Regions from separate parts of the Salinivibrio sp. SS2 genome, predicted to be linked through region 2. Evidence: predicted binding sites of a transcription regulator. Region 2 holds the regulator's gene; each other region holds the start of a gene.
The links. The regulator CRP, encoded in region 2, controls carbon source genes, mostly activating them, when cyclic AMP is high. The targets are predictions, from matches to a motif close to TGTGANNNNNNTCACA.
Positions count from the first base shown of each region.

Region 1: the regulator CRP is predicted to act here: its motif matches at 2,139-2,154, upstream of gltB (glutamate synthase large subunit).
Region 3: the regulator CRP is predicted to act here: its motif matches at 4,834-4,849, upstream of queE (7-carboxy-7-deazaguanine synthase QueE).
Region 4: the regulator CRP is predicted to act here: its motif matches at 3,376-3,391, upstream of ectA (diaminobutyrate acetyltransferase).

Region 1 is NZ_MEBP01000099.1:29,248-34,938, reverse strand. Features, by position in the region: gene gltB (glutamate synthase large subunit) at 1-2,053, opposite strand, end outside; gene BGK46_RS12685 (diguanylate cyclase domain-containing protein) at 2,680-4,458, shown strand; gene arcB (aerobic respiration two-component sensor histidine kinase ArcB) at 4,479-5,691, shown strand, end outside.
Region 2 is NZ_MEBP01000097.1:13,265-18,955, reverse strand. Features, by position in the region: gene BGK46_RS11980 (hypothetical protein) at 195-1,061, opposite strand; gene crp (cAMP-activated global transcriptional regulator CRP) at 1,191-1,823, opposite strand; gene BGK46_RS11970 (phosphoribulokinase) at 2,075-2,944, opposite strand; gene BGK46_RS11965 (YheU family protein) at 3,004-3,222, opposite strand; gene BGK46_RS11960 (hydrolase) at 3,370-4,332, opposite strand; gene BGK46_RS11955 (TIGR02444 family protein) at 4,319-4,864, opposite strand; gene BGK46_RS11950 (ABC transporter ATP-binding protein) at 4,807-5,691, opposite strand, start outside.
Region 3 is NZ_MEBP01000058.1:56,787-62,477, forward strand. Features, by position in the region: gene BGK46_RS03600 (amino acid aminotransferase) at 1-40, opposite strand, end outside; gene asnS (asparagine--tRNA ligase) at 198-1,598, opposite strand; gene BGK46_RS03610 (methyl-accepting chemotaxis protein) at 1,700-3,319, opposite strand; gene queD (6-carboxytetrahydropterin synthase QueD) at 3,569-3,931, shown strand; gene queE (7-carboxy-7-deazaguanine synthase QueE) at 4,025-4,690, opposite strand; gene mlc (sugar metabolism global transcriptional regulator Mlc) at 4,955-5,691, shown strand, end outside.
Region 4 is NZ_MEBP01000100.1:17,559-23,249, reverse strand. Features, by position in the region: gene BGK46_RS12790 (NfeD family protein) at 1-366, opposite strand, end outside; gene BGK46_RS12785 (slipin family protein) at 368-1,315, opposite strand; gene cspE (transcription antiterminator/RNA stability regulator CspE) at 1,865-2,071, shown strand; gene BGK46_RS12775 (bacteriohemerythrin) at 2,238-3,236, shown strand; gene ectA (diaminobutyrate acetyltransferase) at 3,595-4,152, shown strand; gene ectB (diaminobutyrate--2-oxoglutarate transaminase) at 4,164-5,441, shown strand; gene BGK46_RS12760 (ectoine synthase) at 5,487-5,691, shown strand, end outside.

The DNA of each region.
Region 1 (5,691 bases), on a different contig from region 2:
CTAGCGTTTCGTAGGCGAGATACGGGTAGATAGCCGTGGCACCAAAGCCGAGTAATACGGCAAATTGGTGCGGATCGCGTGCACTCCCGGTTTCAATGATGATGTTGGCATCACAGCGCAAGTTTTCGCGGACCAGACGCTTTTGCACCGCCCCGACTGCCATAGCGGCAGGGATAGGGAGTTTGTCTTTGTTGATGCTACGATCAGACAGAACTACCAGTACCGTGCCATCGCGCACGCAGCGCTCGGCTTGATCGCAAAGATCTAAGATGGCCTGCTGCAGATCTTTCTCGTTCGGATCGTAGTTAATATCGAGAATACTGTTGCGATAATAGGTATCGTCGAGCTCGAGTAACTGCACCATGTCTGAGAATAAGAGTACGGGCGATTTAAACGCGACGCGCTCGGCGTGGCCATCGGTCTCGCAGAAAACGTTCATTTCCCGGCCGATACAGGTGGCCAGTGACATCACGTGGTTTTCACGCAAGGGATCAATGGGTGGGTTGGTAACCTGAGCAAACTTCTGACGGAAGTAGTCACTCACACAGCGGGGACGAGAAGATAATACTGCCATTGGCGTATCATCGCCCATCGAACCGGTCGCCTCTTGACCGATATCCCCTAGCACCTTGACGACTTGCTCGACTTCCTCGTTCGACATCCCAAACAGCTTTTGGTAAACCTTCAGTTGGGTGTCTTGCAAGCTCCGGCTGCCTTCGCTGGCATCATCATCAAGTTCTTCAAACGGGGTCAAGCGACGCACGTGAGCATCGAGCCATTCCCGATAGGGGTGGCGACTTTTCAGTTCATTATCGATTTCCGCTGAGTGCCAAATTTTGCCTTCTCGGGTATCGATCACCAGCAATTCACCCGGGCCAACACGCCCTTTTTCAGCGACCTCATCAGGCGCGTAATCCCAAATGCCAATTTCAGAGGCGAGGGTGATGAATTTATCTTTAGTGACCACATAACGCGCAGGGCGTAAGCCGTTGCGGTCGAGATTACAAGCCGCATAACGGCCGTCAGACATCACAATACCGGCAGGACCATCCCATGGCTCCATGTGCATGGAGTTAAAGTCATAGAATGCACGCAGCTCATCATCCATATCCGGATGGTTTTGCCAAGCAGGCGGCACAAGCAGACGCATGGCGCGGAAGAGATCCATACCACCTGACAAAAACACTTCAAGCATGTTATCGAGGCTCGACGAATCCGACCCTGATTCATTGACAAAAGGCGCGGCCTGATGGAGGTCTGGCAATAAGGGCGAGTTAAATTTGTATGCCCGTGTGCGTGCCCATTGGCGGTTACCTTCAATGGTGTTGATTTCACCATTGTGTGCAAGGTAACGGAACGGTTGAGCGAGCGGCCAGCGTGGTTGCGTGTTAGTACTAAAACGCTGGTGGAATAAACAGATCGAAGACTCGAGGCGTAAATCGGCTAAATCGGTGTAAAAGCGCGGCAAATCTGCCGGCATACACAAGCCTTTGTAGACGATGGTTTGGGTCGACAGACTGGTAATGTAGAAGTCTGTGTCGTCAGCTAACGCTTTTTCTGCGCGGCGGCGAGCAATATACAGGCGACGCTCTAAATCGCGTGCGCGCCAACCGGCTGGGCCATTAATAAAGACTTGTTCGATAACGGGGAGTGACTGCTTGGCGATTTCACCCAGCACGTCAGGGTTGGTTGGTACCGTACGCCAACCAACCACGGAGAGGGTTTCGGCACCAATTTCTTGTTCAAACACCGCGCGGGCGCGCTGCGCCTTCACCGGATCTGTGCTCAGGAACAGCATCCCCACCGCATACAAACGGCTTAGGTTCCATTGGTTTTGTTCGGCAATAAGGCGAAAGAAACGGTCGGGCTTTTGAAGCAATAACCCACAACCGTCCCCGGTTTTGCCATCGGAGTTAATCCCTCCGCGGTGGGTCATGCGATCAAGTGCGGAAATGGCGGTACGAACCAACTTGTGGCTGGGCTCACCTTCTTGATGGGCGATCAAACCAAAACCACAGTTATCCTTTTCCAACATTGGGTTGTACAGCGACATTGCAATTCTCCCTTGCTACTGCGTCACTCGCAGTGATTGCATTTATTGTCGTGATCCTCCTGACCACTCTGAAAGCGTCTAGGACTGTGACAGCTCACCCGTTATGTTGTGTTTTTTTAACGGGAAAATCGCGTGCTTGTAAGTAATTAAATTACTGATTTTCAACGCGATGCCTAGCCTGCCGTATCCAGAAAGCGCTATTCAGCGACCTTTCAAATTAACGGCAAAGCAGTTAAAGGTCAAATTTTATTATGCAGCCTTTATGCACCATGAAGCTTGGTGTGATGTCAATTAAACACCTGATATTTTCAGGTTTTGTGTCAATTTTTTCAGGAATAATAGCTATTCGCGTTTATGCTGTTTTGTTAAATAATTATTAATTTAAGGCCAAATTCGAGCATAAATTCTAACCAACTAAAGAAATAAAGCAGGGTGCGTTTTATGTCTTCAGTTTCATAGCAAGATACGCTGTGATTTGATGTAAAAAAATGACAACTGACAGTAAAAACCTGTGAGGCACGTAGCCATGTATTTTGAGAAAACTGTGGCAAAATAGCGGTTCCATAAGCGGCGCAACGGAAAAAGATGTCGCGAATCAAGGATGGTTGTGATCACACAGGAGCCGCATGGCATTTTTCATTTTATTTACATTTCTTGTTTTAGGTGCGGTGCTTGGCTACGCGTGGCGTGCGCGACAAGAAACCGTCGCGTTAACCCATTGGCGTGTGTATATGGCTGATCTCGATACTCCCCATGCCATTGTTACCGCCGATGAGGGTGACATCTTGTATGCCAATGCTGCCTGTGTGGAGGCATTTTCATTGGTGGACAGCAAAAGCCACTTTAAAACGGCCAATGAGCACCAGCGACAAGCGGTACGTGCCTTTATTGTTGCGCAGCAGTGGCCACGCCCTTTCTCTAATGTCGAAGCTAAGGTCAAAGCACCCGGCGCGAATCGAGTACGCATTGGCGTGCGCTTGTCGGGCTTACCCATTCGTTGTCGGCGTAAAAAAGCATGGTTGGTGTCGCTAGCACCACTGGCGCGCCACGCGCAATGGCAGCTACAGCATCAAGAACATGGTGTTTTGCTTAGCGTGATTAATTCGTTGGCTGAATTGGTTTGCTTTCAAGATGTCGATGGCAATGTGGTGGGAACCAATGCGGCCTTTGACCGCTTTTGGCGAGGCCGCGAGCAAGAGGGCATTATGTGGCATGCCGATCAGCCTTTGTCTGGCTCAAAGACGGTACGTACGTGGGCATCGCAACTAAACGGCGAAAGCTGTTTGCTCGAAACCAACATCACCGCGCTTAAAAATGATCAGCAACAGGTGGTTGGTACCTTGAGCATCAGTCATGATGTGACCGACTGGCACCAAATGCAGCAAAGTTTGCAACGTGAGGTGCATCATCGCCAATCGGCCGAACAAGCGCTTCAGCAACGGAGCAATTTATTGAGCGCGATTTTTAATGCCAGTGTGGATCCGATTGGGATCTTTGATCAGGACTATTACCACCTTGCCTGTAATCAAGCCTATGCCGATGCGCTCGGGGTCTCCATTGAAGCGCTTGAAACCTCTCCAGCGCAAGAGGTCGTCGATGCAGATATTTTTGATCAGCATCGTCAGCGCGATCAGCATGTACTGGATACTGGGGAAACCGTGACCTATGAAGATGTGATTTGGCGGCCCAGCGGCGAGCAAACTTGGTTTGAAGTGACTAAATCGCGTATTGATGATCCGGTGACTGACAGCTTTGCAGTACTGGTGATGGCACGCGATATCACCGAACGTAAGCACACCCAACAACAGCTAGCGGATGCGATCATGTCATTCCAAGAAATGAGCTTCGTGGATAGTTTGACTCAAGTGGCGAATCGACGCAGCTTTGATGAGCAACTGCGCAAGTTGTGGCGCTCACACGCCCGTGAACAAACGCCGCTTGCCTTGATTCTCTGTGACATCGACCATTTCAAACTTTACAACGATAATTACGGTCATCAACAAGGCGACTGGGCCTTGCAGCAAGTGGCGAACGCTTTTAAGTCGGCGATTAATCGACCACTTGATGCGGTCGCGCGTTATGGGGGAGAGGAATTTGCTATTGTATTGCCTCACACTGAGCTTGATGGGGCCGCCTTAGTTGCCGAGCGGGCAAGAGCTGCGTTGGCCGAGCGTGAAATCGCGCATCAGTATTCGCCGGTCGCAGCGGTGATGACCGCGAGTCTCGGCGTTGCGTGTATGATCCCCTCACCCGAAGGGGATTATGGAGAGCTTATCCATCAAGCCGACTTAGCCATGTACCAGGCGAAGCGACTCGGGCGTAATCAAGTCAGCTTAATGGGACCAACGTCTTGCGTCACAGAAAATGATGCGCCGCGCCCTGAGCCTGAACACTTCCACTCTTAACTGGCGTGTAGTAAGCCTTTATGAAACAACTCAAAGTATTAGCGCAGTATTATGTTGATTTGCTGGTCAAGCTGGGCATTGTCCGCTTCAGCATGTTACTCGCGCTAGCGCTTGTGGCACTGGCCGTGGTGGTGCAAGTGGGCATCACCTTGGTGCTGGAAGGCACGGTGCAAAATATCGACATTATCCGCTCGATTTTCTTCGGCCTGGTGATTACCCCTTGGGCGGTTTATTTTTTGTCCGTGGTGGTGGATCAGCTGGAAGAATCGCGGCAGCGCTTATCTAAGCTGGTGTCTAAATTGGAAGAGATGCGTGCGCGAGACATGCGTCTTAACCGGCAGTTGACCGAAAATATTGAGCAACTGAATTTAGAAATCGAAGAGCGTAAAAAAGCTGAGAGTGCGCGCCAAGAGGCGATCAAGGATCTAGAAAACGAGGTGTATCAGCGGGAAAAAGCTCAGCTAGAGCTGGCCGAGCAAACCGCATTGCTGCGCTCGTTTATTGATGCGTCGCCGGATCTGATTTATTACCGCAATGCCAAGGGGCAGTTCTCTGGTTGTAACCGCGCGATGGAAGAGCTGACCGGCTATAAAGAGAAGGCGCTGAAGGGCCTGACGCCGTGGGATGTCTATCGCGAGGATATTGCCGCTAAAGTGGTAGAGACCGATCAGCAAGTCTTTGATAACAATGTCTCCATTACCTACGAGCAATGGCTTGAGTATCAAGATGGACGCAAGGCCTATTTTGAACTGCGCAAAGTCCCTTTCTTTGCGCGAGACGGGCGTCATCTGGGACTGCTTGGCTTTGGCCGTGAAATCACCGAACGCAAGCGTTATCAAGATGCATTGGAGAAAGCGAGCCGAGATAAAACCGCCTTTATCTCCACCATTAGTCACGAGCTGCGCACACCGCTGAATGGGATTGTCGGATTGAGCCGCATGCTATTGGACTCGCCGCTGGATGATGATCAACGCAATTACTTACGTACCATTTACGTCAGTGCCATCACCTTGGGTAATATTTTCAACGATATTATCGATTTAGATAAATCCGATCGAAACCGACTGTCCTTGTACCCCACCAGCATCGATCTGCGTGAATTTGTTACTGAGATTGAAAACATCTCTGGCCTGATGGCGGAGCAAAAAGGGCTGCGGTTTGAACTTGAACGGGTGACAGACTTGCCGGAATTTGTCGCCGTGGATGCGACACGATTACGTCAAATTTTGTGGA
Region 2 (5,691 bases):
CAGCAAGCTATGCAATGCCCAACCAGTGGTTCGATGAGCTGGGGTTAGTTAATATTGAACAGGTAAGGACAGGGCATGTGTTTAGCATTTATGCTGAATGGAAGTGTGCATGAGCCGTATACGAGGTCCGTATGTACGGTTCTGTGAGAGGGATGAGGCGGCAACGCCTCACCCTACTCGATGGTTGGCGGTGTTTAGCGACTTTCAATATCGAGCCAGAATTTATCGTCAATTGCCTGAGTCTCATTACTCAGATGTGGGTTGTCGACCCGAATAAAGGTGCGCTCACCAATATTGGCTTTCTCAAAGGTCTCTTTTACCAGAGGGGCATTCTCAAAAAATTCGATGAAGGATCCGTCTTGATAGGCGGCCGCAAAGGCATCGTTGAGCATGGTCGCTACCTCTGGGTTTTGGGGCGATACAAACAAGAACATTGGGAAGCGGTAGATTAGCATTAAGTGCGGATCAACCAACAGATTTGTATATTGAGGTCGCTCTGCCAGCTCGCTAAAAGGCTCGATAAGCGCACGCGGGAAGAGGTCGGCCCGTCCGGTATCGACGCCTTTAAAGATATTCTCAAAGCTTGAGATTTCTCGAACCCGAAATCCCGCCGACTGCAAGACCTTCACATCCGCCCAGCCTTGCCCTTGGATCATGGTCAGATTATTGAGCCCAGCTTGGTCACTGATTTGTGCAAGCTTGGGTTCGGTGGCTTGATTGGTAATGAACAAGCGATGGCCTAATAGACCCCGAAAGACTGGATAACGGATGGGAAGTAACTCTGACTCAAGGGTACGGTCGGCCCCGAGCCAATCTACCGTCAGTCGTCCTTGTTTTAGCATTTCCACTTTACGAGACTGAGAGCCAATTTGGCCTTGAAAGGCCTGTAAAGTGACAGACTCACCCGATTTTTCCGCTAAAAACTCAATCAAGTCGATAGCGTATAAATCGAGGGCAGAGCCAGCCCGTGGTTCTGGATGGACAATGGTGATATTCGCCGCAGCAGTTGAAGAAACCGCCGCGAGTAGCAATGCAGCAAGGGTTTGACGTAAGCTTCTCATAAACGACATCCTGTTAATCAGTTGTTAGATGGGTCGTTTCTGAAGTGTAGAACTTAGGTAATTAGTTTCCAGTCAATAAAAACAAAAAAACCGACGCAAAAGCGCCGGTTTTGTCGCAACACGCGAGGATTAGCGTGTGCCGTAAACCACAATGGTTTTACCGTGAGCTGAGATAAGGTTCTGCTCTTCCAGCATTTTAAGGATACGCCCAACCGTCTCACGCGAACAACCAACAATCTGACCAATCTCTTGACGTGTGATCTTGATTTGCATGCCGTCAGGGTGAGTCATGGCGTCAGGTTGCTTCGCCAAGTTAAGTAGGGTTTGCGCAATGCGGCCGGTCACGTCCAGGAAGGCAAGGTCTCCCACTTTCTGGCTGGTCACTTGCAGGCGACGCGCCATCTGAGAGGACAGACGCATCAAAATGTCTGGGTTAACTTGGATCAGCTGGCGGAATTTCTTGAATGAAATTTCTGCCACTTCGCAAGGTGATTTCGCACGTACCCATGCGGTGCGCTCTTGGTCCTCTTCGAACAGACCAAGTTCGCCGATGAAGTCACCTTGGTTAAGGTAAGACAGGATCATCTCCTTGCCTTCTTCATCTTTGATTAGTACGGCCACAGAACCTTTCACGATGTAGTACAAGGTCTCCGCCTTTTCCCCTGCATGGATCAGAGTACTTTTGGACGGGTACTTGTGAATATGACAATGTGAAAGGAACCACTCGAGTGTAGGGTCTGTTTGAGGTTTTCCTGGAACCATATAACTTATTTCCTCTGCATGTGTTGCCCGGCAACGACGTCCTGTCTTTGTCTGAATGGAAACCCATCAGTCCAATGCACAGAATACGAGGTCTTGGCGCAGGCTACAAGCTCACTGTATGTTAACAAGAGTGTATCTTTTTTCTATCTGGATTTCTTGATTTTGATCTAAGCCAACCGCCTAAAAAATCGGCAAAAATGTGGCTAAGATCACGACCTGAGAAGTAATACACGTTAAGTGCGCTACGGCGGTTAACCTATCTTGCCTTTCTCAATCAACTGTTGGATCAAGGGGCGAATAATCAGCTCCATCGCAAATCCCATTTTACCGCCGGGCACGACCAGCGTGTTGTGCCGAGACATAAAGGCGCCACTGATCATTTGCAGTAAATAAGGAAAATCGACGTTCTTCATGCCACGAAAGCGGATCACAACAAAGCTTTCGTCGAGTGAAGGGATCCCTTTTGCATTCAGCGGGTTGGATGTGTCTACGGTCGGGACACGTTGGAAGTTAATATGTGTGCGAGAAAACTGCGGCGTAATGTAGTGCAAATAATCATCCATGGAGCGCACGATCGAGTCCGTGACAGCCTCGCGGGAATGGCCTCGGTCGCGCGTATCGCGGACAAACTTTTGAATCCACTCCAAGTTAACGATAGGCACCATGCCGATTAGTAAATCAACATGTTGGGCGACATTGACGTCACCATCCACCACCCCGCCATGCAAGCCTTCATAAAATAATACGTCGGTATTTTCAGGCAGATCTTGCCAGGGGGTGAAGGTGCCCGGCATTTGGTTATAAGGCACGGCTTCATCAAAGGTGTGTAGATAACGACGGTATTTACCTGTGCCTTGTTCGCCATATTCTTTAAAAAATTGCTCAAGGCGTGGGAAGTCGTTGGCCGTGGGACCAAAGTAGCTAATATGACGACCTTGTTCACGGGCTTTACGGATCTCAACATCCATTTCTGGCCGCGTGAAGCGGTGAAAGCTATCGCCCTCTAACCAAGAGGCTTTGATGTTCATCATATTGAACATCTTACGAAACGCTTCGGAGGTCGTGGTTGTGCCTGCGCCGGATGAACCGGTCACAGCGATGATTGGGTGTTTAGCCGACATGACGAGCCCTGTCATTGATCAGTCTGAATTTACACCGCAGCCCACAAGGGGAGGCGGTGTTACGGTCTGAGATCGCGCTGACGACGAATATCCACTGTCTCATGCAGCTCAGAGTATACAATCACGGCGTCGCCGGATTTTAATTGTTCACGCACTTGTTCAACTTTCTCAGCAAAGCTGACTTCCTGCTCACCGTAATCTGTCCCTTCCCGCAACACAAAGTGTTCAATTAAATTGGTCAAGGTCTCGGCTGGCACAGATTGCCATGGAACCATCATACTACATCACCTTTTGCTGACATCGGGATGGCACGGACGCCATCTCCATGCTTAGGTTGTGAATTAGCTCCCATTTTACCGAATTATGCGTGTAGGTGCAGTGTGTCTATGTCGATTTAGTCACAATTTATCGTGACGATTGGGGCATCAGGTGCCGAGTTGCTCAGCTATCCACGCGGGCACTGCCTCTTCCAACCATAAACGCGGTGCACGCCAATGGCCAGTGACAAACCCAACATGTCCGCCATGGTCAGTGAGTTGATAGCGTATATTGGCCGGTAATGGCGTGGTTGGGATCACCGCATCAGTCATAAAAGGATCGTCTTTGGCATGAATGATGGTCAAAGGGGCGCGGATCGCAGGCAATACGGATAAGCCACTGCATTGCTGGTAGTAATGATGTGCGTCCTCAAACCCATGCAGTGGTGCGGTGACGGTTTGATCAAACTCGAATAAGGTCGAAATACGGGGCTGCTCGCCAGCTTGCCAGCGACCTACTTGGGCGTGTCGCGTAAGCTTATCTGACAGGGTTTGCCGCATCGAGCGGAGTAGGTACGCTTGGTAGACACGTGAGAACCCTTGCTGAATGCGTAACGAGCAGGCGGCAAGGTCTAAGGGGGGTGACACTGCGCAGCCGCTGGAGACAATCGGATCATCCGCATACTCTGCCAAATAGCGCACCAGCATGTTGCCGCCTAGCGATACGCCCACGGCATGAATGGGATGCTGAGGATAACGCATGCGCAATGTGGTCAAAAAATAGCGCGCATCCTGTGTCTCGCCTGAGTGATAAGTGCGCGGGACGCGGTTTAAGCGGCCACTGCAACTACGAAAGTGCATCACCACACCGCACCAGCCTTGGCGCTGAAAAGCAGCCAGTAATCCATTCGCGTACGGGCTATGAAAACTGCCAGCGAGGCCATGAAAAAGCACCACTATCGGTTGGCCGGGCTGAGGCGTCTGTGTCCAAGCGAGATCGACGAAATCACCATCCGGTAAATCCAGCTGTTGCCACAAAGGGGAGATCACGGGTTGCCGCCGCATCAGCCGTGGCATGATGGTTTGTAGATGAGGATTACGGGCGCTGGGAATCGGTTCAAAGGGCGTCATTAGCGTCTCCTTGATCATCTTCTTTAACCACACCGGCGCGCAGAGTGGGATAGAGCGATTTGGCCGAGGGCGAGAGCTGACGGCAATAATACGCCAACGGCGAGGGCGACTCGGTCAGCCATGTTTGTTGATTCAAGGCGTGGATGAGGTCTTGTTGTTGGAACTTCTCGAGGCTGAGCTCGAAATTCAGCATTTTTTTATATTGTCCCGCGCCAACGCGCGGTTTGATATCGCGACGTAGGTTGCGGTAGGCAATCAGCAAATGCTCAGAGCGGCTGAGCGATTGTTTAAGTTGGCTGAGGCTCTCTGGGGCTAGGCCATAGCCATGGCTTTCCAGCCAAGCCAGCAACAGGGCAAGGTTGACGTTGCCCTGATGCTGATCTTGCAATTTAAGACACGCCTGTTTGACGTCTTGCTTGCCATAGTGTTGCAAACAAAACTGCCACAGGTCGGCTGCATTCGCTTGGCCGGGAATTAGGCTTGATTGAATGCCGCCTCCATGGCTTCCAGTTCTTCCTGTCGCTCCATCCATTCTTGCTCTACCTCTTCCAGCGCTGATTTGGCATCAGCCTGGCGTTGTAATTGTTCCGCGAGTTGGGCTTTTTGGTCTGCGCCATAAATTGTTGGGTCGGCCAGTTTGGTCTCTGCATCGGCAATAATGGCAGAGAGCTGTTCGATTTTTGTGTCTAGGCTGTCAATTTTTTTACGAAGTGGCGCTGTTTTTTGGCGAAGTTCGGCCTCGCGACGCTTTTGTGCCTTACGATCGACCTGACGTTGCTGGGGGGCGGCTTTGTCATCGGCGTTTTGTTTTTTACTTTCCGCGCGGTCGGCACGCTGTTGCTCGCCAAGCCAGCGATGGTAGTCGTGTAAGTCACCGTCAAAGGGTTGCACCGCGCCGTTGTCGACAAGATAAAGATCGTCGGTGGTCGCGCGCAGCAAAAAGCGATCATGGCTTACGATCACCATCGCCCCTTCAAACGATTGTAGGGCAAGCGTCAAGGCTTGGCGCATATCTAAATCAAGGTGGTTAGTCGGTTCGTCAAGCAGCAGCAGGTTAGGCTTTTGCCACACCAATAACGCTAATACCAAGCGTGCCTTCTCGCCTCCCGAAAAGGGGCCAATGGTCTCAAGCGCTTTATCACCCTGAAAGCCAAAGCGCCCTAAGAAGTCACGTAGCGTTTGCTCGGCTGTGGTGGGCGCAAGGCGATTCATATGTTGCAGTGGGGTTTCGTCAATGCGCAACGTGTCGAGTTGATGCTGCGCAAAATAGCCAATTTTTACCCCTTGGGAGTAACTGAGCTCACCGGCCATGGCTGGCAAGGTGCCAGCAAGAAGTTTGATCAGCGTAGACTTACCCGC
Region 3 (5,691 bases), on a different contig from region 2:
AAATGGGGTCGGCGGGAGCGGCAGAAATTTTCTCAAACATTGGTGTCGTCCATGGTTAATGATGAATGAAACTCAGGCTGGGATCGTTATACCACTTGTTTTCTTGGATAGAAACCACCAGCCATGCCCAGAGATACCAAGCGTACCAATAGGCAAGAAAAAGGCTGCGTACTCGCAGCCTTTGAATGGTCTTTTACTTAGAAGCTCGCGTTACGTGGCGAACGAGGGAATGGAATCACGTCGCGGATGTTGCTCATACCGGTAACGTAAGATACCAAACGCTCAAATCCGAGGCCGTAGCCGGAGTGAGGCACGGTGCCGTAACGGCGCAAGTCGCGATACCACCAGAAATCTTCTTTCTCGAGGCCCATTTCTTCAAGGCGCTGATCCAGCACGTCAAGACGCTCTTCACGCTGTGAACCACCGATAATCTCACCAATGCCAGGCGCTAATACGTCCATTGCAGCAACGGTTTTGCCATCATCGTTCATACGCATGTAGAAGGCTTTAATATCTTTTGGATAGTTCTTCACCACAACAGGTGCGTTGAAGTGTTCTTCTGCTAGATAGCGCTCATGTTCGGAGGCGAGATCAATACCCCATTCGACAGGGAACTCGAACGTCTTACCGCAGTTTTCCAAGATAGTGATCGCGTCAGTGTAGTTAACTTGGGCAAAATCAGCTTCAACAAATTTCTCAAGGCGCGTGATCACCTCTTTGTTGATGCGTTGCTCGAAGAACTGCATGTCGTCACGGCGCTCTTCCAACACGGCCTTGAAGACGTATTTCAGCATGGCTTCTGCTAGCGCTGCAGCATCATCAAGATCGGCAAAGGCCACTTCAGGCTCTACCATCCAAAACTCGGCCAAGTGACGGCTGGTGTTAGAGTTTTCAGCACGGAAGGTTGGGCCAAAGGTATAAACTTTACTCAGCGCACAAGCATAGGTTTCAGCGTTTAATTGGCCGGATACGGTCAAGAAAGCTTCTTTGCCGAAAAAGTCTTGGTCGAAGTCGACATCGCCTTGCTCTGTTTTTGGCACATTGGCCATATCCAGTGTCGATACACGGAACATCTCACCGGCGCCTTCACAGTCTGATGCAGTGATCAGCGGGGCAGACATCCAGTAGTAGCCTTGCTCGTGGAAGAAACGATGAATAGCTTGAGAAAGGGTATGACGAACACGAGCAACCGCACCAATCACGTTAGAGCGAGGGCGTAAATGAGCCACTTCGCGCAAGTACTCAATTGAGTGACGCGTCTTGGCCATCGGATAAGTGTCTGGATCGTCAACCCAACCGACTACCTTCACGGCAGTGGCTTGTAGCTCATACGCTTGACCTTTCCCTGGTGATTCCACCACATTACCGGTGACTTCAACAGAACAGCCTGCTGTTAAACGCAGAACGTCTTGCTGATAATTCTCCAGCTCATTGGGGACCACGGCCTGAATAGGGTCGAAACAAGAGCCATCATAAATGGCGAGGAAAGAAATACCGGCTTTGGAATCTCGGCGAGACCGAACCCAACCGCGAACAGTCACTTCAGTGTCGACTGCCGCCTTGCCGCGCAGGACGTCTACTACAGGCGCGTATGTCATAATTCGCTTCTATCTCCGTTTAGGGCAACTCGGTGGTCAATGCCACCGAGAAAGTGGATTTGCAAGTTAGACTAGCAAGTTTACCTGTATCTTGTGTAGCTTCAAGGCTTGAGGCGGTCTGAAAGTTGAAATTGTCCAATTAATCCTTCCAACTGTTCAACCAGTTGTTCGAGATTTGCACTGATTGCTTTTACTTCATTCGCATTATTGGCGGTATCGTTAGCGTGATTTTGAATCCGGCCAACTTGCTCGAGTAAGGCGTCAGTCATTTGTGCTTGATGTTGGCTTTGTTGGCTAATGTCGTCCGTATTATTGTTCACGGTGGTCACTTGCTTAGCAATATCGGCCAAGGCGTCAGAGAGCTGCATCACCGTCTCGGCACGTTGATTCGCGCTTTCTGTGGTGGCTTCGACCGCTTGAGCGGAAGCTTCACTGCCTGAACACAAATTTTCAATAATGGTTTGGATTTCACCGGTTGCATCATGGCTTCGGCTGGCCAAGTTACGTACTTCTTCGGCGACTACGGCGAAGCCACGACCTTGCTCACCGGCGCGTGCGGCTTCTATCGCCGCATTCAGCGCGAGTAGGTTGGTCTGCTCAGCGATCTCGCGGATCACACCCAAAATAGTCGTCACTTGTTGGCTTTGTTGGTTCACATCCAAAATCTGGCTACGTACTTGACCAATATCATCCATCAGTTTGCGGATATCATTGGCGGCGACGTTGGCCAGTTCACTGCCTTGATTGGCGCTAGTGGCGGCAGATTCGCTCAATTGTGCCGCCTCGCTCGTACGGCTTTGAATGTCATGTTGATGTTGCTGAACATCATTGATGGCCGTAGACATTTCATTGGTTTCATGACGTTGGCTATCGGCGAGTTGGTCGGTATGCCCAGAGACGCGAATGAGGTTTAACGCTTCAGACGACAGCGTCTCTGAGGTACGTTGCACCTGTTGTAAGCTCGCAGAGAAATTATCGAGTAATTGGTCACAGCTGTTACATAACTCGCCAATCTCGTCATTGCGTGTGTCATTCAAGCGCTCAGCCAAGTTTTTGTCGCGACTCGTCCGCTTCATAAAGGCCGATACATGCTTGAGGGGTGACACTACCCAACGACGGATCACAGTCAGTGAGATAAGAAAACCCAATACGGCGATACTGCCCATGATCCCGGCAGTGATCAGCATTTCTTTATCAATGGTGCCATAGAGCGGCTGTAAGTCATATTCGAGTCGAATAACGCCCAACACGGTTCCCTCTTCGGCAACATGGCATTGCAGGCAATTAGTACCGCGGTAATCTTTACTGGCTTTCATCGGCAGTGCCACGACCAGCCCCTTGCCTGATTCAGAGTCAAAGGTTTCAACAATGGTCTCGCCATCAAGTGCACGTTGGTCAATATTATCTTTTGGTGCTTGTTCAGGGTTGCCTGGACCGAAAAAGCGGGTGATTGCCTCTGAGCGGATAACACGCGCTTCTTCTATTCCTTTGTGGGAAAGCATTTTATCGCGCAGTGTATTTCGTTGGCTAATCGTACCGGTCAGCATCAACATATTCAGGCTATCGAAATAGTTGGATGCTTTGTCGAGCGTCTGCTCGCTGACTATCGACGTCATCAGCGCTTTTTGCTGATGCGATTGATAGGCCAACGAAGTCACAAGCACCAGAGCGAAGACGAGAAAAAGCGAAAGGAGAAGTTTGCTCGCGAGAGTCATGCGCATGAGTCAACCGTTTGTTATTAAATTATATGTATGTCAATTGAATTCTGTCAGATCTATGTTAAACCGTGTCTCACCAGATGCCGCGATTCCCATATAAAATGTGTGATTTCATCGACGTAAATTGTCGCACCTTTGCGACGGGCAACGGTTTGCTTTGGCTATAATCGCGTTGATCTCAGGGATAGAGATTGTGTCGGTCAGGGAAGTTGAGTAGCATGCGCCATCTTGTTGTTGATGGGATTTGGCAGTATGACAACTGAACTGTTTAAAGAATTTACCTTTGAGGCCGCACACCACTTACCGAATGTACCAGAAGGGCATAAGTGTGGGCGTTTGCACGGTCACTCGTTTATGGTGCGTTTGTATGTAGAAGGGGATGTTGACCCACACACAGGCTGGGTGATCGACTTCGCTGACATTAAAGCCGCTTTCAAGCCTATCTATGATCGTCTTGACCACTACTATCTCAATGAGATTGAAGGGCTGGAAAACCCAACCAGCGAAGTGTTGGCGCGTTGGATATGGCAACAGGTCAAGCCAAACCTGCCTTTATTAAGTAAGGTAATGGTGAAGGAAACCTGTACCGCAGGCTGCACTTACCGCGGTGAATAAAAAAGAGCCGAGTATCATCACTCGGCTCTTTTATCGATACACTTCATATCGGCTAATACGATGGCTCTATTGGCTCTATTGGCTCTATTGGCGCTAGGCAATGTTTAAATATTTATGCGTTTGTATCGACAAGCGCCAGCCGCGCGCAATACAGGTATCAATACACAGTTTAGTGGCTCGCGGCTTTTGACTGACCGGTTGTAGCGCAATGGTTGCCTTTGGTGATGGTGGGCAGTGCTCAAGTAGGGTATCTAACTGTGCAATGTCTTTCTCGGTGCCCACAGGATGTTTGATTTCGTTCGCGCGCGCCATCGCACTGGCCAGTACCGGTAATTTGCCGCGCATATTGATTTTAGGTGATACCGTGACCCAAGTCTGCGGACTGGCTTTTACCTCGTACGTACCACTGGTTTCAATTTGGCACTGACACCCAACCGCTTCTAGCGCCTCGGTTAAGAGCACCAAGTCGTATAGGCAAGGCTCCCCCCCAGTAATCACAATGTGTTTAGCCTGATAGCGTTGGGTGATTTCTGTCGCAATATCTTTCGCACTCAGCCAGCACCAAGCAGGTGAGTCTTCTGACTTATCGATAATAAATATCTTGTCTTGCTGATCGTTATCATCGGTTTCCCATGTTTGCTTGGTATCGCACCAAGCGCAGCCGACAGGGCAACCTTGCAAGCGGACAAAAACGGAGGGCACGCCAGTAAATGTGCCTTCTCCCTGAATAGTTTCAAAAATTTCGTTTACTCGGTACATCATGCTTTCTGGCGGTTCGATTCGACGGCGCATTATGCCAATTTATCCTCCGCAGATCTTGCTTTTTCACGATTGATTGGATTTTTACCATAGTTACTAAATCGTATGGTTTCGTGAGGCTAAACGCGATTTTCACACCTGAAAGTGATAGATATCACGCGGCGACCTAATTGTGCTTCACAATTAGTTCGCAAAGTAAAAAAATTCAATTATACGCATCATCATGAATAGGATCGCCAGATCCCAGCAGTAATAGGACAGGGCATGATTATTGGGCAGCCGGGGCATATTGATCATATCAAGCGCAAAAATGCCGGCACAGTGTACAACTTGATCGACCGCTTTGGGCCTATCTCACGTATCGAGCTCTCCAAACGCAGCCAGCTGGCACCAGCCAGCATTACTAAAATTGTCCGTGAGCTAATGGACGCGCATCTTGTCAAAGAAACACAAATTCAAGAAACCAGTATGCGTGGTCGACCCGCCGTTGGGTTGATGTTGGACAATGACGGGTGGCAATTCTTATCGATGCGTTTAGGGCGCGGCTACCTCACGATGGCTTTGCACTCGTTAAGCAGTGACATTCTGGTACAAGAACGCCATGAGTTGGCGGTGATGCCTCAAGAGGCCTTGCTAGCGACCGTTGTCGAGTACGTTAAAGCCTTCTTTTCGCGTCATCATGAAGTGGTGGACCGCGTGACAAGCATCGCGGTGTCTTTGCCAGGCTTAGTGAATAGTGCACAGGGAACGGTCATTCAAATGCCGCACTTTGAGGTTAGCCATATGCCATTGGGGCCCGTCCTGCATCGAGAAACAGGATTACCGGTTTTTGTGGGTAATGATACCCGCTCTTGGGCGCTGGCTGAAAAGTTATTTGGTAACGCAAAAGAATCAGATAGCGCGGTGCTGATTGCCGTTCACAATGGCGTTGGGGCTGGGATCATCCTAGAAGGGAAAGTGCTCCAAGGGCGCGTGGGGAATGTGGGTGAGCTGGGTCATAT
Region 4 (5,691 bases), on a different contig from region 2:
CGTGACACCCGAATACTTAATTGTCGCTGGATGTGCGGACGTTAACGGCTCAGTCAATGTCAGCGTCAAACCAATAAAGTCACTGTGCGTATTGTCAGGACTACGTGCACCACGTTGTAACCGCTTTAACGGCTGCCACAGCGCGGCGGTTAACAGCCCTGCCCCGATCCCGGTTGCGCTGAACATCACGGTCACAGTCTCCGGCAGCACTCCAAGCATCGCTAACAGCCCCGCCAGTACCGCAGCAACTCCGGTCGCCAGTAATACGATGGTCGATAAGCCCAGCAACCACACTTCGACCACGAGCAGTAACAGCCCGATAATCATCGTCATCTCAGCTAGATGGGTGGTAAACCAGTTGTGCATATTAGCCTTTCACTTTGTTCAGTGTTTGAATAATGGTCATCGCTTCAGCAACCGTACTCGCCGCGCCAGTCCCCGACTCTGGAAGCAATACGACAGAAGACTCTTTCGCGATCGCTTCTTTCGCACTGATGGCTTTTTCTGCCAAGTCTAACTGGATGGCTTTCTGACCTTCTTCCGTGATCGCTCGTGAACCGACAATTTCAAGCGCTTCAGCTTGTGCTTCCGCGACCGCGATAATCGCTTTCGCTTCACCTTCCGCTTTCAAGATCTGCTCAGACTTTTCCGCTTCCGCGGCAAGCACGCGTGCTTGTTTTTGCCCTTCTGCAACGTTGATATCCGACTGACGCGCCCCTTCTGACTCAAGGATCACCGCACGCTTTTCACGTTCGGCTTTCATTTGACGCTCCATCGCATCCAATACTGAACGCGGCGGATCAATATCCTTAATTTCATAGCGCAGGACTTGTACGCCCCAAGGCTGAGCGGCTTCGTTAATTGCCGAGACGATTGCCGTGTTGAGGCTTTCACGCTCTTCGAAGGTCTTATCTAATTCCATCTTACCCACTTCACTACGCATTGTGGTTTGCGCCAGTTGGGTCACGGAGTAGATATAGTCATCGACGCCGTAGCAAGCTTTGTAAGGATCCAGCACTTTGATATAAAGCACACCATCTACGACTAGAGAGATGTTGTCTCGGGTAATGGCCGACTGACTCGGCACATCGAACGCTTGCTCTTTTAGCGTACGTTCATAGGCTAGACGGTCGATAAAAGGTACAATAAAGTTCAAGCCCGCTTCCATCGTTTTGTAATATTTACCAAAACGCTCAATCACATAGGCGGTGTTTTGCGGAACAAACTTTACCGAGCCACGCAAGAAAACAATCACTAGGATTGCGAGTACAATCCAAACGCTAAACGCGCTAGTAAGAGAGACCATTTCGTTCATTAGGGTTCCTATCAGTAGAGGATCGACAAACAGCAACGCGCTGCTACTCGTAGAAAGCATTAAGAGTACGTCAATGTCGATGAAAAAAGACAGCGTCCGATAGCATCTTTGACATCCATCCCAATACAGGACGCGGTTTTCGCCATTGACTTGCTTAATCCTGACAAAAATCTCGGCGCTTGATCTCACTTTCAATCATTCACTCAAAATAAACCGGATATAAAGTGCGAAAAGAGATTTACCTCACATTCTTTTGCGTGTATTCTCGCTACTGTTCAACCGTGTTGGTTGACGTTACTGAAAGCTGAAAGGCGACCATCGTCACAGCCAACAGTAAACTGACGCGCAAATTACGCGTAGTCCTCTTGGAGCTGTTAAGCGGCTTCGCTAATCGGAAATTTATGCAGCAATTGAATATAGAAACATCGAAACACCCTACCGTTTGGCTGGAAAGTTAGTTGTCCTGAAGATATTCGCTACATTTGCCCATAGAACGATTAATGGCACTCGCGTCACTGCTACACCTAGTTAATATATTCAGGAGACATCATGTCTAAAGCTAATGGTACCGTTAAGTGGTTTAACGAAGAAAAAGGTTTCGGTTTTATCCAGCAAGAGAACGGTCCAGACGTATTCGTTCACTTCCGCGCCATCGTTGGTGAAGGCTTCCGCACTCTAGCAGAAGGCCAACAGGTTGAGTTCGATATCGAGCAAGGTCAAAAAGGCCCACAGGCAGCGAACGTAACTCGCCTGTAAGCTAAACCAGATTTAAGAAGAAAAGGCGCCTGTTTAGGCGCCTTTTTTTGTATGCGTAATCTCTCACTCCCCGCAAAAACGTATAAAAAATTCTACAAATCACTCTGCAGCAAAACTCGCCATTTACTACGCTTTTAAGACGGTTAGCGCTTTAGCAGGAGGGAGTATGCTATCTCGTTGTTTAGTGGTAGATGATCATGAGATGATTCGAGATACCATAGGTTTGATGGCACAAGCGCTAGGGATCAAATCCGTTATCACGGCGGCTGATGGTGCTGAAGCTATATCAAGGGCCTTTCACGAACAACCTAGTTTAATTATCACTGACCTACAGATGGAGCCTATCGATGGCTTGGAGATGCTTAGGCTTATCCGTAGTGGTCGCTACCACCTACAGCACGATGTCCCGATCATCATTCTCACCGCTAATGCCTCCCAATCAGTGATAAGCGAATGCATCCGCTATGATGTTGACGCATTCATGGTCAAACCCGTTAGAAAACAAGACCTCGAAAATCGCATTCAACAACTAGCCAGAGATACAAAATCCAAAAAGCCACCTAAGTACTACTTTGAGATGTATCAGGCCGATCCGGCCAAATCGACCGATTTTGAGCACAATGGTGCCGTTGTCTTCACTGAAGAAGAACAGGAGAAAATCGAAAGAATTACAGAGGCGAGTCCAACCGTTGGCGTAACAGCCCCCCCAGTAACTCCTGAACATCCAACAGCAGAGAGCAAAGACAGAAAGTTCATTCGTTGGCAGGATAAATATTCTGTGGGGCACCCAGATCTCGATGCCAGTAACAAGCAATTACTGGCTATCATCAATGACACCTATGAGGCTATCGCGTATCACCATGCAGATGGTGAAAAAGGAGATTTTGATGATCTCGCCCAGCGGTTTCGAGACTACATTGTGTCCCACTTCCAGCTAGAAGAAGACATTCTTCACGATCTCGCCTACCCCAAATACAAAGAACATGCAGCCATCCATGAACGTTTATCACGGCAAGCACATTATGTGTTACTGCAATGCCAGGCGGATCCTGAACTGTACCCTTCAGTCTTTTTCAAGTTTTTGCGTTACTGGTGGGTGCACCACGTCGTCAAAGAAGACAGACAATATCGCGAATTCCTTAGCCAATCGCCTCAATCCGCCTAGTCACCCTATTAGATTCACAAGCAGCAAAGGTGACTAGGCTTTTTGTCTAGTAAAATCTCTTTTACGTCTATTTTTAAAGCCACTCTTTTCACCTCATTCAACTGCAACTGAGACGAAGTCCAAGCCGCTCCCCCATCTTTGTGGCATGAGTCACACCAGATTGAGAATCGTCAATACATTTAGGCCAGTAAATGTTACGCATCAAAGTATTATGGTTAATAAAAATTTTAACATTAACAAATTTTACTAATATCAGTTACTTACTGAGTAGTGATAAACCGATTAGCGAAATCCGGGGTTGATAAACAAAATTCAGCGCCTATTATATATAACGAATTCGTTAGAGCACAAAACAATTATGTGGCGATCAAAAACGACAGATACGGCAGTTCTTGAAAACGAAGTCCTTGACCGTAAACAGATAAAACCGAGCACGCGGTTTGTGTTTCGTAAGCCATCGATTCGTGATGGTGGCGACATCTATCGATTAATCACCCAGTGCCCTCCGTTGGATGTGAACTCCGCCTACTGCAACTTTTTACAGGCAACGCACTTCAAAGAGACCTGTGTTGTGGCAGAGCGTGACGGCGACATTCACGGCTTCGTCTCTGGCTACATTCGTCCAGAGCAACCAGACACATTTTTTGTGTGGCAGGTAGCCGTATCGCCCAAAGCACGTGGAGAAGGGCTTGCCCTTTCAATGGTCGAAGCGTTACTGGCGCGCAAAGTGTCACAAGACATTCGATTCATTGAAACCACGATCACTGAAGACAACGCTGGTTCTTGGGCGCTGTTCAAAAAGGTAGACCGCCTCTACGGTACAGGTGGTCAGCGCTCAGTGTTCCTTGATGAACAAGAGCACTTTAACGGTGAACATGACACCGAATACCTTTTCCGAATTCCACTCAAAAAATAACAGGATGAGTTATGGATATCTTTAAATCGCAGGAGTCAAATGTTCAATGTTACGCCAACAACTTCCCCGTCGTGTTTGAAAGCGCGAAGGGCTGTTGGATCACTGGCGTTGACGGCAAGCGCTACCTCGATTTTCTTGCTGGCGCCGGTTCGCTTAACTACGGACACAATAATCCGACGCTGAAAAAAGCGCTGATTGAGTACATCGAGAAAGATGGGATTACCCACGGCTTGGATATGCACACCGGTGCAAAAGCACGCTTTCTCGAGGTATTTAAAGAGCACATCTTGGCACCACGTAACTTGGACTATAAATTCCAGTTCACGGGTCCAACCGGTACAAATGCTGTTGAAGCGGCGATGAAGCTGGCACGAAAAGTGACAGGTCGCCCAAACATCGTTTCATTTACGAACGGCTTCCACGGCTGTACCTATGGCGCACTCGCTGTGACTGGTAATCATCACCATCGCGGTGGCGGCGGTATGCCAGTGAATAACGCGGTAACACGTATTCCGTATGACGGCTATGCCGATGTTGACGGTCTCACACTGTTCGAAACCATGCTAAACGATGCCTCAAGCGGTCTAACAGGTGGAGATAAACCCGCCGCTGTCTTGCTTGAAGTCGTTCAAGGTGAAGGCGGTCTCAATGCGGCTTCTAATGAGTGGCTGCAACGCCTAGAGAGCATCTGTGAAGAACATGGCATATTGATGATCGTCGATGATATTCAAGCTGGCTGTGGCCGTACTGGTACTTTCTTTAGCTTCGAGCCATCAGGTATCAACCCAGATATCGTGACCTTGTCGAAGTCGATTGGTGGTTATGGCCTACCAATGGCACTGGTTCTACTGAAACCTGAGCTGGATCAATGGGCACCTGGCGAACATAACGGTACATTCCGTGGTAACAGCCATGCGTTTGTGACAGCCGCAGAAGCGATTGAAACTTACTGGCTAGATGATCAGTTCCAAACCCATATCCAAGCACGTGCTGATCAACTCAATAAAGTGTTGAAAGACGTCTTAGCGAAAAATGGTGACCTGTTCGACACCATCAAAGGTCGTGGCCTGATGCAGGGTATCGCATGTAAGAATGGTGATATCTCAGATGCCATCACAAGCCTTTGTTTCGAGCACGGTATGATCATCGAAACAGCTGGCCCTGATGATGAAGTGATCAAATTCTTCTCACCATTGACAGTCAGCGAAGCTGAAATGGAGAAAGGCCTGCAGATTTTTGTTAAGTCGGTTGAGCAATACAAAAAAGACAAATTGAAAAAAGCGTCTTAATTCAAAGCTCTCACCCACTAACAAACAGACGTATAAAGGATTGACATGATTGTTCGCACATTAGAAGAATGCCAAAACAGTGAACGCCGCGTAGTGGCTGAAAATTGGGAAAGTGTCCGTATGTTGTTGCGCGATGACAACATGGGCTTCTCATTCCACATTACTACTATTTACGCCAATACTGACACACATATCCATTACCAGAATCACTTAGAGTCTGTGTATTGCATATCAGGTGAAGGTGAGATTG